Regions from separate parts of the Kitasatospora sp. NPDC048545 genome, predicted to be linked through region 1. Evidence: riboswitches for the same ligand, from Rfam matches in the RefSeq annotation. Region 1 holds a riboswitch; each other region holds the start of a gene.
The links. A riboswitch is a leader RNA that binds a small molecule or an ion and turns the genes downstream of it on or off. The one in region 1 is predicted to bind thiamine pyrophosphate.

Region 1 (3,198 bases):
TCTCGTCGTGGAAGTCGCGGGCGGTCTCCGGGTCGAGGGCCAGGTTGAACTGGTCCTCCCAGCGGAACTCGAAGCGGGCGTCGGAGAGGGCGTCGTCCCACTCCTGGGCGCCGGGGTGGCCCTTGGCGAGGTCGGCGGCGTGGGCGGCGATCTTGTAGGTGATCACGCCGGTCTTGACGTCGTCGCGGTTGGGCAGGCCCAGGTGCTCCTTGGGCGTGACGTAGCAGAGCATCGCGGTGCCCCACCAGGCGATCATCGCGGCGCCGATGCCCGAGGTGATGTGGTCGTAGCCGGGGGCGACGTCGGTGGTCAGCGGGCCGAGGGTGTAGAACGGCGCCTCGTCGCAGATCTCCTTCTGGAGATCCATGTTCTCCTTGATCTTGTGCATCGGGACGTGGCCCGGGCCCTCGATCATCACCTGGACGTCGCGCTCGCGGGCGATCCGGCCGAGCTCGCCGAGGGTCTGCAGCTCGGCGAACTGCGCCTCGTCGTTGGCGTCGGCGATCGAGCCGGGGCGCAGGCCGTCACCGAGCGAGAAGGTGACGTCGTAGGAGGCGAGGATGTCGCAGAGTTCCTCGAAGTTGGTGTAGAGGAAGTTCTCCTGGTGGTGCGCCAGGCACCAGGCCGCCATGATCGACCCGCCGCGCGAGACGATGCCGGTCTTGCGGCGGGCGGTGAGCGGGACGTAGCGCAGCAGCACACCGGCGTGGACGGTCATGTAGTCGACGCCCTGCTCGCACTGCTCGACGATGGTGTCCCGGTAGACATCCCAGCTCAGCTCCTCGGCCTTGCCGTCGACCTTCTCCAGCGCCTGGTAGAGCGGCACGGTACCGATCGGCACGGGGGAGTTGCGCAGGATCCACTCGCGGGTGGTGTGGATGTTGCGGCCGGTGGAGAGGTCCATGACGGTGTCGGCACCCCAGCGGGTGGCCCAGGTCATCTTCTCCACCTCCTCCTCGATCGAGGAGGTGACGGCCGAGTTGCCGATGTTGGCGTTGATCTTCACCAGGAAGTTGGTGCCGATGACGGACGGCTCCACCTCCGGGTGGTTCACGTTCACCGGGATGACGGCCCGTCCGCGGGCCACCTCGGCGCGCACGAACTCGGGCTCCAGGCCCTCCCGCAGGGCCACGAACTCCATCTCCGGCGTCACCACGCCCCGCTTGGCGTAGGCGAGTTGGGTGACGGCCGTACCGCCGCGACCGCGCAGCGGGCGGCGCGGACGGCCGGGGAAGACGGCGTCCAGGTTGCGCAGGTTCCCGCCGCGCGGCGCGGTGTGCTTGATGCCGTCGTCCTCGGGGCGCGGCTCGCGGCCGTCGTACTCCTCGACGTCGCCGCGCTGGCGGATCCAGGGGTCGCGCAGCGCGGGCAGGCCGCGCCGCACGTCGGGCTCGTACGCCGGGTCGGTGTACGGGCCTGAGGTGTCGTACAGCGGGACGGACCTGCCGTTGGTGAGCCGCACCTCCCGGTACGGGACCCGCAGGTCGGGGCGGGATCCCTCGCGGTAGGCCTTGCTCCAGGCCGGCGTCGGGTAGCCGGTGCGCTCGCTGCTGGGGGCGCTCTGGGCAGACTGCGGCTGTGCGTCGAACGTGGTCATCTGACCTCTACTCCCTACGCCGGCATTACCCGGTCCAGGTTCCTGCGGTCGACGCAGCCGTCGGTCCGTCCGTCGACGTCCCGGTCAGCGCCCTCTCAGCCCGGTGCTCCGAGCTCCCGCGTCGCAGGCGGTGTTGCCTGCACATGACGCCCAACACGGTAGCGAGCCGATTGCCGCAGGTCCAGAGCGGGTCCACGGCCGGGTGACCGCCGGGTGACCGGCCGGGAACGGCCGAGGCCCGGCTCCCCGTGACGGGGACCGGGCCTCAGGGCGGCGATCGGGGAGGGCGTCAGCTCTTGGCGGCCTTCTTCACCAGGATCACCACGGCGGCCGCGATTCCGACGACCACGAGCAGCTTGAGCACGATGCTCAGCAGGGCACCGACCACGCCGAAGACGAAGGCGACGATGTTCCAGGCCAGCACCAGGACCAGCACCGGGATGACGATGTTGCGCACCCACGAGGGCAGCGACTTCCAGAGCTCAGCCATGTCCGTACCTCTTCTCCCCTCGGGTCGGCCGCCGTCCGGTGCCGCATCCCGCTTGCTTTCGATACTTCGATCGTACGGGGGCCCGAGTGCCGGAACGAGGGCCAACGGCCCGGAGAGAACCCCGAGATCACCCCGACCCCGACCCCCGGGAACACCCCCTGCGGGTCTACGGGGCGACCCCCTGGGAGACCCCCGCCGAACGGCCGGGGAAACGGCTGCGCCGCAGGTCAGACGGGCCAGCGCTCACCGCACCAGGCGGCGTCCCAGAACATCCACTCGTAGCGCGAGGTGGTCACGAAGTGCTCGACCACCTTGCGGCGCTCGACCGGGGAGAGCTCCTCGCCGAGCCGGTCGGTGAGCGCCAGCACCCGGCGGACCACGGACTGGAACGCCTCGTCGCCGTAGGTCGCGATCCACTTGGCGTAGAGCGGGTCGGGGGAGCCCTGGGCGAGCAGCGCCTCGCCGACCCGGGCGTAGATCCAGTAGCAGGGCAGCACCGCGCCGACCGCCTCGGCGAAGGAGCCGCCGTAGACGGTGGCCAGCAGGTAGCTGGTGTAGGCCCGGGTGGTGGGCAGCACCGGTTCGGCGGCGGCCTGCTCGGCGGTGCCGCCGAAGGCGGTCAGGAACTCGGCGTGCATGCCCTGCTCGGCGGCCAGCGCGCCGACCGCGTCGTCGGCGAAGGCCCGGACGTCCTCCTCGCCGGGCGCCTTGGCGGCGCAGACGGCGAGGGCGCGGGCGTAGTCGCGCAGGTAGTGCGAGTCCTGGACGACGAAGTGGCGGAAGACCTCGCGCGGCAGGGTGCCGTCGGTGAGGCCGGCGAGGAAGGGGTGGGCGAGGATCTCGGCGTAGACCGGCTCGATGGCCGCCCAGAGTTCTTCGGTGAGGCTGCGGGTCATGCGGACGACCCTAGGCTCAGTCCTCCGGCGGCGAGAACACCACCAGCACCCGCAGTTCCTCGGTGACGTGGTGGAACCGGTGCGGGGTGCCGGCCGGGACGTACACCACCGTGCCGCGCCCGACCGTCGCGGTCTCGGCGCCGACCGTCAACTCGGCCCGGCCGCTGATCACCTGGTAGATCTCGTCCTGCTCGTGCGCGGTCTGCGGGTCGGTG
Region 2 (3,198 bases), on a different contig from region 1:
CTCGGGGTCGGTGCTGGGGCGGCCGGTCTTCCAGGCGCCGAAGTCGTAGGCCTCCAGCTCGGCGAGCGTCATCGCCGAGACGGTGCCGCGGCCGTTGGACACCCGGCCGATCCGCCGGTCGTGCACGCAGACCAGGTGGCCGTCGGCGGTCACCCGCACGTCGCACTCCACCGCGTCGGCGCCCTCGTCGAGGGCGCGGCGGTAGGCCGCGAGGGTGTGTTCGGGCAGGGCGTGGGAGGAACCGCGGTGGGCGATCACCTGGACGGGCGGCGCGGTGCGCGCCGCCGCCGAGGACAGGTCTGGGCTGGTCACAGGGCCAACGATAGGCGGCGGAGGTGAAGCGGGGGCGAAGACGGCCCCAACCCGTGGGGCCGTCTGCGGGGTGCCGGGCGGTCGAACGGCCCGGCGGCCGGCGGTGCCGGGCCGCCGGGTGCCCGGGCCGCGGGGCGTCAGCGCGCCGCGCGGCGGGAGAGCGGGGTGAGCGCCCAGGTGACCAGGGCGGGCACCAGGAAGGCGAACAGCGAGGCGGACGTCCACTCCTGCGGGGTGAAGTGCAGCGCCTCCTGGGCGGAGGTCCAGAAGTCCGTCCACCAGCCGGCGACCTTGGTCGGCGCGATGAACTGGTAGACGGCGAAGCCCAGCACCCACGGCAGCAGCATCGTCCAGCGGGACGGCGCGTCCTCGGAGAGGTCCCAGCCGCGGCGTCCGGCGCCGAAGAAGAAGTCCACCGCCAGCACCGCCAGCAGCGGCACGAACACCGAGCCGATCAGCCCGAGGAAGTTGGCGTAGGTGTCGGTGAACGTGTCGATCTGCAGCGCCAGCACCGTGGTCAGCACGCCGATCCCGCCGCTCAGCACCCGGCGGTCCGCCTTCGGCAGCAGGTTCTGCACCGACATCGCGGTCGAGTACACGTTGGCGAAGGACTGGTCGGTCTCGCGCAGCACCAGGACCAGCAGGAACAGCCAGCCGGCCCAGACCCCGAGGAAGGAGTCGAAGATCTTGTCCGGGTCGCCGCCGGACTGCAGCAGCGCCATCAGGCCGAGCACGTAGCACCAGACCTGGGCGACCGTGTAGCCGGAGAAGCTGCCCCAGAACGCCGAGCGCGGGGTGCGCGAGTGCCGGGTGTAGTCGGCTGCCAGCGGGACGAAGGAGATCGACACCGCGATCATCGCGTCGGTCGCGCCGAGGAAGCCGTGCCAGTTGCCGGCGCCCGGGTCCGGCACGCCCAGGCGGCCCAGCTGGACGGTGAAGTACACCATCGCGACGGCGACCGCCCCGGCCACGAACCGGCGCAGCACCGCGATCGAGCCCAGCGGCCAGATGGTCAGCGCGGTGGTCAGCGCGCCCGCGAGCAGCACGAACAGCCAGCGGTAGCCGGTCGTGTGGGCGACGGTCTGGGCGCCCGCCGAGATCGTCAGCAGCTCGAACACGCCCCAGCCGACGCACTGCACGATGTTCAGCACCGTCGGCACGTACGACAGCCGGGTGCCGAACAGCCCGCGCAGGTTCGCCATCGCGGGGGCGCCGGTCCGGGCGCCGATCAGCGCGGCCACGCCGAGCATCGCGGTGCCGACCGCCGTGCCGACCGCGATCGCGGTCACCGCGGCGGCCAGCGAGAGTTCGCTGCCGGGGGCGCCGAGCACGGTGGCGGCGGTGGAGAAGCCGATCAGGCTGACGCCCAGATTCATCCAGAGCGCGAAGTGGTCCCGGAAGCGCAGCGTGCGCGGCGGCTCGGTGTCCAGGACCAGCGGCGCCTCGACCCGGCCGGCCCGGTCGGGGCGGTCCAGGACGGCGGTGGCCCCGGCCGACGGGTCGGGGGACTCCGCGGGGGCGGGGAAGCCCTCGGGCGCGGGCGCGCCCGACGAGGAGGATGGAGAAGCAGGCGGCATGGCCGATACTCCCTACGCCGGCATTACCCGGACAGGTTCCGGCGGTCAGCGCCCCCTCGAACGTCCGCCTCGCTCGCGTGGCGTACGGTCGACATGCGCACTCTCAGCCTGGTCGGTCCAAGCTCCCGCGTGTCAGTTTGGAGCGACAGGCTAACCGGCACGGGGGCGAACACCCAAGGCCAGGGCGTGCGCGGTCCGCATCGCGGGACGCCCGGCAGGGGGTGGGGAGCCCACGGCCGTCGGCACCGGCTAAGGATTCTTATGAGTTCTTCAGAGGGGTCCTTACGGCAATCGAATCGACAGTGCGAAAAACTATGGTCCTTGGTTCTGCCAGCTATGGAGGTCGTCCGTGAGCACCGAGCGCGAGGTTGGGCCCACCGGGCCGCAGGGGGAGCAGCCCGCCGGCCAGGGAGCGGCCGACGCCGTTTCCGACGGCCCCGCTCAGGGCGGGCACCAGTCGACCATGGCCTTCCGCCGGGTCCCCGAGGCCGCCGGGGACACCCCGGTCGACGCCCCGGCGGAAGGCGGGCACAAGCCGACCATGGCGTTCAGCCGGGTGCCCGAGCCCGAGGCGGCGCCCGCGGCCGAGGCCGCCCCGGTCGACGCCCCGGCGGAGGGCGGGCACAAGCCCACCGTCGCCTTCACCAAGGTCCCCGCGCCGGAGGCCCCGGCCGCGTCCGAGGCGCCCGCCGCGCCGGTCCCCGCCGTCGCCGAGCAGCCCGCCGTCGATCCGGTCACCGGGTACATCGACGCGCCACCGCCGGTCCTGCCGCCCGCCACCCCGGCCGCCGCGCCCGTGGCCCCGGCGCTGCCGCCGGCCGCCAACCCGTACGCCACCCCGACCCACGGCGTCCCCGCCGCCGGCGCGCACGACCCGTACGGTGCCGCCGCGCCCGCGCCGGGCACCCCGGCGGCACCCGGTGCGCCCGCCGCGCACGGCCACCACCCGTTCGGCGCAGGCCAGCCGCTCGGCGGCTGGGGACCGTCCCACGACGCCGCCTCCGGCGGCGCGGGCCACCCCGGCGGCCCGAACGGCCCGAACGGCCCGCTCGGCTACCCGGCCGAGTACCCCGGCGGCCCGAACGGCGGCGGCCCGCGCAGGAAGCGCGGCGGCCTGGTCGCCCTGATCGCGGCCGTCGCCCTGGTCGCCGGCGTGGCCGGCGGCGCGCTCGGCGTGACCGTGGCCGACCGCAACAGCCGCAGCACCTCCGCGGACGACCACCGCAGCACCACCGTCCAGGCCAGCGACACCCAGAAGAACGAGCCTGCCCCGGGCTCGATCGCCGCCATCGCGCAGAAGGCGCTGCCC
Region 3 (3,198 bases), on a different contig from region 1:
CAGGACGCGGATGCCGTTGCGGGTGAGCACGTCCAGGACGGATCCCTGGGTGCCGGCGTCGACCCGGCGCATCGCGACGGTGGTCAGCTCGGTGCCGGAGGCGAGCAGCGCGCGCTCCAGGACCTCCAGGCTCGGCGCGCCGCCGGTGCCCATGATCAGCCGGGAGGAGAAGGTCGTCCCGGCGATGGTCAGCAGGTCGTCGGCCATCTCAGCCTCCCTGGACGGCGGTGAGGATCTCGATCCGGTCGCCCGCGTTCAGCGGCGTCCCGGGCCATGAACTGCGGGGGACCACGGCCTCGTTGAGGGCGGCGGCGACGCCGGTGTTGGCGCGGCTCACGGTGGCGACCAGCTCGGCGAGGGTGGTCGTGGCGGCCACCGCGCGGGGCTCGCCGTTGACGGTCAGGGCGATCTCGGCCGGCGCGGTGTCGGTGGGGGTGGTCTCGGTCATGCCAGGGCCTTCGTGGTGGAGCGGTCGGGGGAGAACCGGGTGGGGGTGAACGGCTGTGCCAGTGGCGGGAGTTCGCCGGTGGCCAGGTACTCGGCGAGCACGTCGGCGGTCACCGGGGCGAGCAGCACGCCGTTGCGGTGGTGGCCGGTGGCGGCGACCAGCCCGGGGAGCGCGGTCGGGCCGAGCAGCGGCGCGTTGTCGGGTGAGCCGGGGCGCAGGCCCGCCGAGGTCTCCACGAGCGGGAGTTCGGTGATGCCGGGGACCAACTCATGCGCGTCGCGCAGGAGTTCGTACACCCCGCCGGCGGTGACCGTGGTGTCGTAGCCCTGTTCCTCGGTGGTCGCGCCGATCACCAGCTCGCCGTTCGCCCGGGGCACCAGGTAGATGTGCCCGCCGCGCACCACGGCACGGACGTTGCGGGAGAGGAACGGCCGGTAGGCGGCGGGGATCCGCAGGCGCAGCACCTGCCCCTTCACCGGGCGGACCGCGGGCAGCACGCCCTCCGGCAGGCCGGCCAGCCGGTGGCTGTGCGGCCCGGCGGCGAGCACGACCCGGTCGGCGGTCACCCGCTCCCCGGTGCCCAGCCGGGCGCCGACCGCGCGGCCGCCCTCGACCAGCAGCTCCACCGCCTCGGCGCGCCGGACGGTGACGCCTGCGCGCTCCCCGGCGAGCAGCAGCGCGGTGAGCATCCGCCGGCCGTCCACCTGGTGGTCGTCCGCGACGTGCAGGCCGCCGCGCACACCGGGGGCGAGCATCGGCTCCAGCTTGCGGGCCTCCCGGCCGGTCAGCCACGTCGAGTCCAGGCCCAGCCGCCGGTGGAAGGCGTGCAGTTCGCGCAGTTCCTCGCGGTCGTCGGAGTCCAGCGCGACGGCGATCGTGCCGCAGGCGCGGTAGCCGGTGTCCGCGCCGCCGCTCGCCTCGGTGAGTTCGGCGGCGAAGGCCGCGTAGCGTTCGTTGGAGGCCATGCCGAGGCGAAGCAGCGGCTCCTCGCCGTACTGGAGCTCGGTGACCGGGGCGAGCATCCCGGCCGCGACCCTGGCCGCCCCGCCGCCGGGGTCGGGGTCGACCACGAGGGTCCGCAGCCCGCGCTGCGCCGCCCGCCAGGCGACGGCGAGGCCGATGATGCCTCCGCCGATCACCAGGACGTCGGCGTGGGCGCCTGATGGCAAGCGTGTCAAAGCTGCTCCTCTCCCTTCGCCGGTATGACCCGGATCAGGTTCGGACGGTCGCGGGCCGTGCCAGCCCGCCTCTCAGCCCGGTTCGCCGGGCTCCCGCGATGGTGCCCCCACCATAACGCCGGGGCCCGGCCGGGCCGAAGGGCCGTACGAAGGGTGGACGGCCCCCGGGCGGCAGCCCGGCGCTGAGTACAGTGACGGGCGTGGCAGAGCTGAGCGGAACGGATCGGGTGGTCGTCGTCGGGGCCGGGCTGGCCGGGGCGCAGTGCGCCCTCAAACTGCGGCAGGGCGGCTGGCGCGGGCGGATCACGCTGGTCGGCGAGGAGCCGCACGCGCCGTACGACCGGCCTCCGCTCTCCAAGGACGTGCTGCTCGGCAAGAGCGACAGCACCACCCTGGACGTCGACTACGCGCACCTCGGCGTCGAGGTGCTCGCCGGCCGCCGGGCCACCGGCCTCGCCCCCGGCGTGCTGCACACCGACGACGGCGACCTCCCGTACGGCTCGCTGGTGATCGCCACCGGCGCCGTCCCGCGGGCCCTGCCCGGCGCCGAGCGCGCGCACCTGCTGCACACCCTGGACGACGCCCTGGCGCTGCGCGCGCTGCTGCGGCCCGGTCTGCGGCTGGTGCTGGTCGGCGCGGGCTGGATCGGCGCCGAGGTGTCCACCGCGGCCCGCGAGGCGGGCTGCGAGGTGACCGTGGTCGAGGCGGGCCCGGCGCCGCTGCCCGGCGCGCTGCCGACCGAGGTCGGCTCGGCGATGGCCGCCTGGTACGCCGAGGCCGGCGTCGACCTGCGCTGCGGGGTCGGGGTGGCCGCCGTCGAGCCCGGCGCGGTGCTGCTGGCGGACGGCTCGCACCTGCCCGCGGACGAGGTGGTCGTCGGTGTCGGCGCCCGGCCCGCGACCGCGTGGCTGGCGGGTTCCGGGATCGAGCTGGACGGCGCCGGCGCCGTCGTGGTGGACGCACGGCTGCGCACCTCCCTGCCCGGCGTCTTCGCGGCCGGCGACTGCGTCAGTTACCCCTCGGCCCGGGCCGGTGCCCGGCTGGCCGTCCAGCACTGGGATCATGCCCTGCAGTCCGGCGAGGCGGTGGCCGCCGCCGTCCTCGGCACGGACGCACCGCCGTACGACCCGGTGCCGTACTTCTGGTCGGAGCAGTTCGGGCGGATGGTGCAGTACGCGGGTCGGCACGCCGAGGGCGACGAGCCGCTGTGGCGCGGCGGCCCGCAGGACGCCTCGTGGGCGGTGCTCTGGCTGCGCGACGGGGTGCCGAGTGCGCTGCTGACGGTGGACCGGCCGCGCGACCTCACCCAGGGGCGGAAGCTGATCGAGCGCGGCACGGCCCTGGATCCGGCCCGCGCGGCGGACCCGGCGGTGCCGCTGAAGTCGGCCGTCGCCGGGTAGCGCCTGGTGCGCGGTGGGCCGTGGAGGTGGCAGTCTGGTGGCGTGAGTGAGATCGAAAGCAAGATTGAATCCCTGGTCACCGAGTGGATGTACCTGCCCGACATCTCGGAGCAGTGGGGGGTCCGGGTCACCGAGGTGCGTGACCTGGTCAAGAACGGCGGCCTGATCGCCG

Region 2: linked by a shared signal. The riboswitch ahead of AB0D10_RS10000 (cytosine permease) and the one ahead of thiC (phosphomethylpyrimidine synthase ThiC) in region 1 are both predicted to bind thiamine pyrophosphate.
Region 3: linked by a shared signal. The riboswitch ahead of thiO (glycine oxidase ThiO) and the one ahead of thiC (phosphomethylpyrimidine synthase ThiC) in region 1 are both predicted to bind thiamine pyrophosphate.

Annotation. Positions count from the first base shown of each region.
Region 1 covers NZ_JBEZIQ010000022.1:88,267-91,464, forward strand. The annotation lists gene thiC (phosphomethylpyrimidine synthase ThiC) at 1-1,597, opposite strand, end outside; TPP riboswitch at 1,592-1,727, opposite strand; gene AB0D10_RS21750 (DUF5326 family protein) at 1,887-2,087, opposite strand; gene tenA (thiaminase II) at 2,315-2,983, opposite strand; gene AB0D10_RS21760 (cupin domain-containing protein) at 3,000-3,198, opposite strand, start outside.
Region 2 covers NZ_JBEZIQ010000007.1:181,296-184,493, reverse strand. The annotation lists gene AB0D10_RS10005 (glycerophosphodiester phosphodiesterase family protein) at 1-312, opposite strand, end outside; gene AB0D10_RS10000 (cytosine permease) at 450-1,889, opposite strand; TPP riboswitch at 1,882-2,028, opposite strand; gene AB0D10_RS09995 (trypsin-like peptidase domain-containing protein) at 2,239-3,198, shown strand, end outside.
Region 3 covers NZ_JBEZIQ010000038.1:84,033-87,230, forward strand. The annotation lists gene AB0D10_RS30470 (thiazole synthase) at 1-207, opposite strand, end outside; gene thiS (sulfur carrier protein ThiS) at 209-448, opposite strand; gene thiO (glycine oxidase ThiO) at 445-1,626, opposite strand; TPP riboswitch at 1,621-1,733, opposite strand; gene AB0D10_RS30485 (FAD-dependent oxidoreductase) at 1,818-3,026, shown strand; gene AB0D10_RS30490 (Rv2175c family DNA-binding protein) at 3,069-3,198, shown strand, end outside.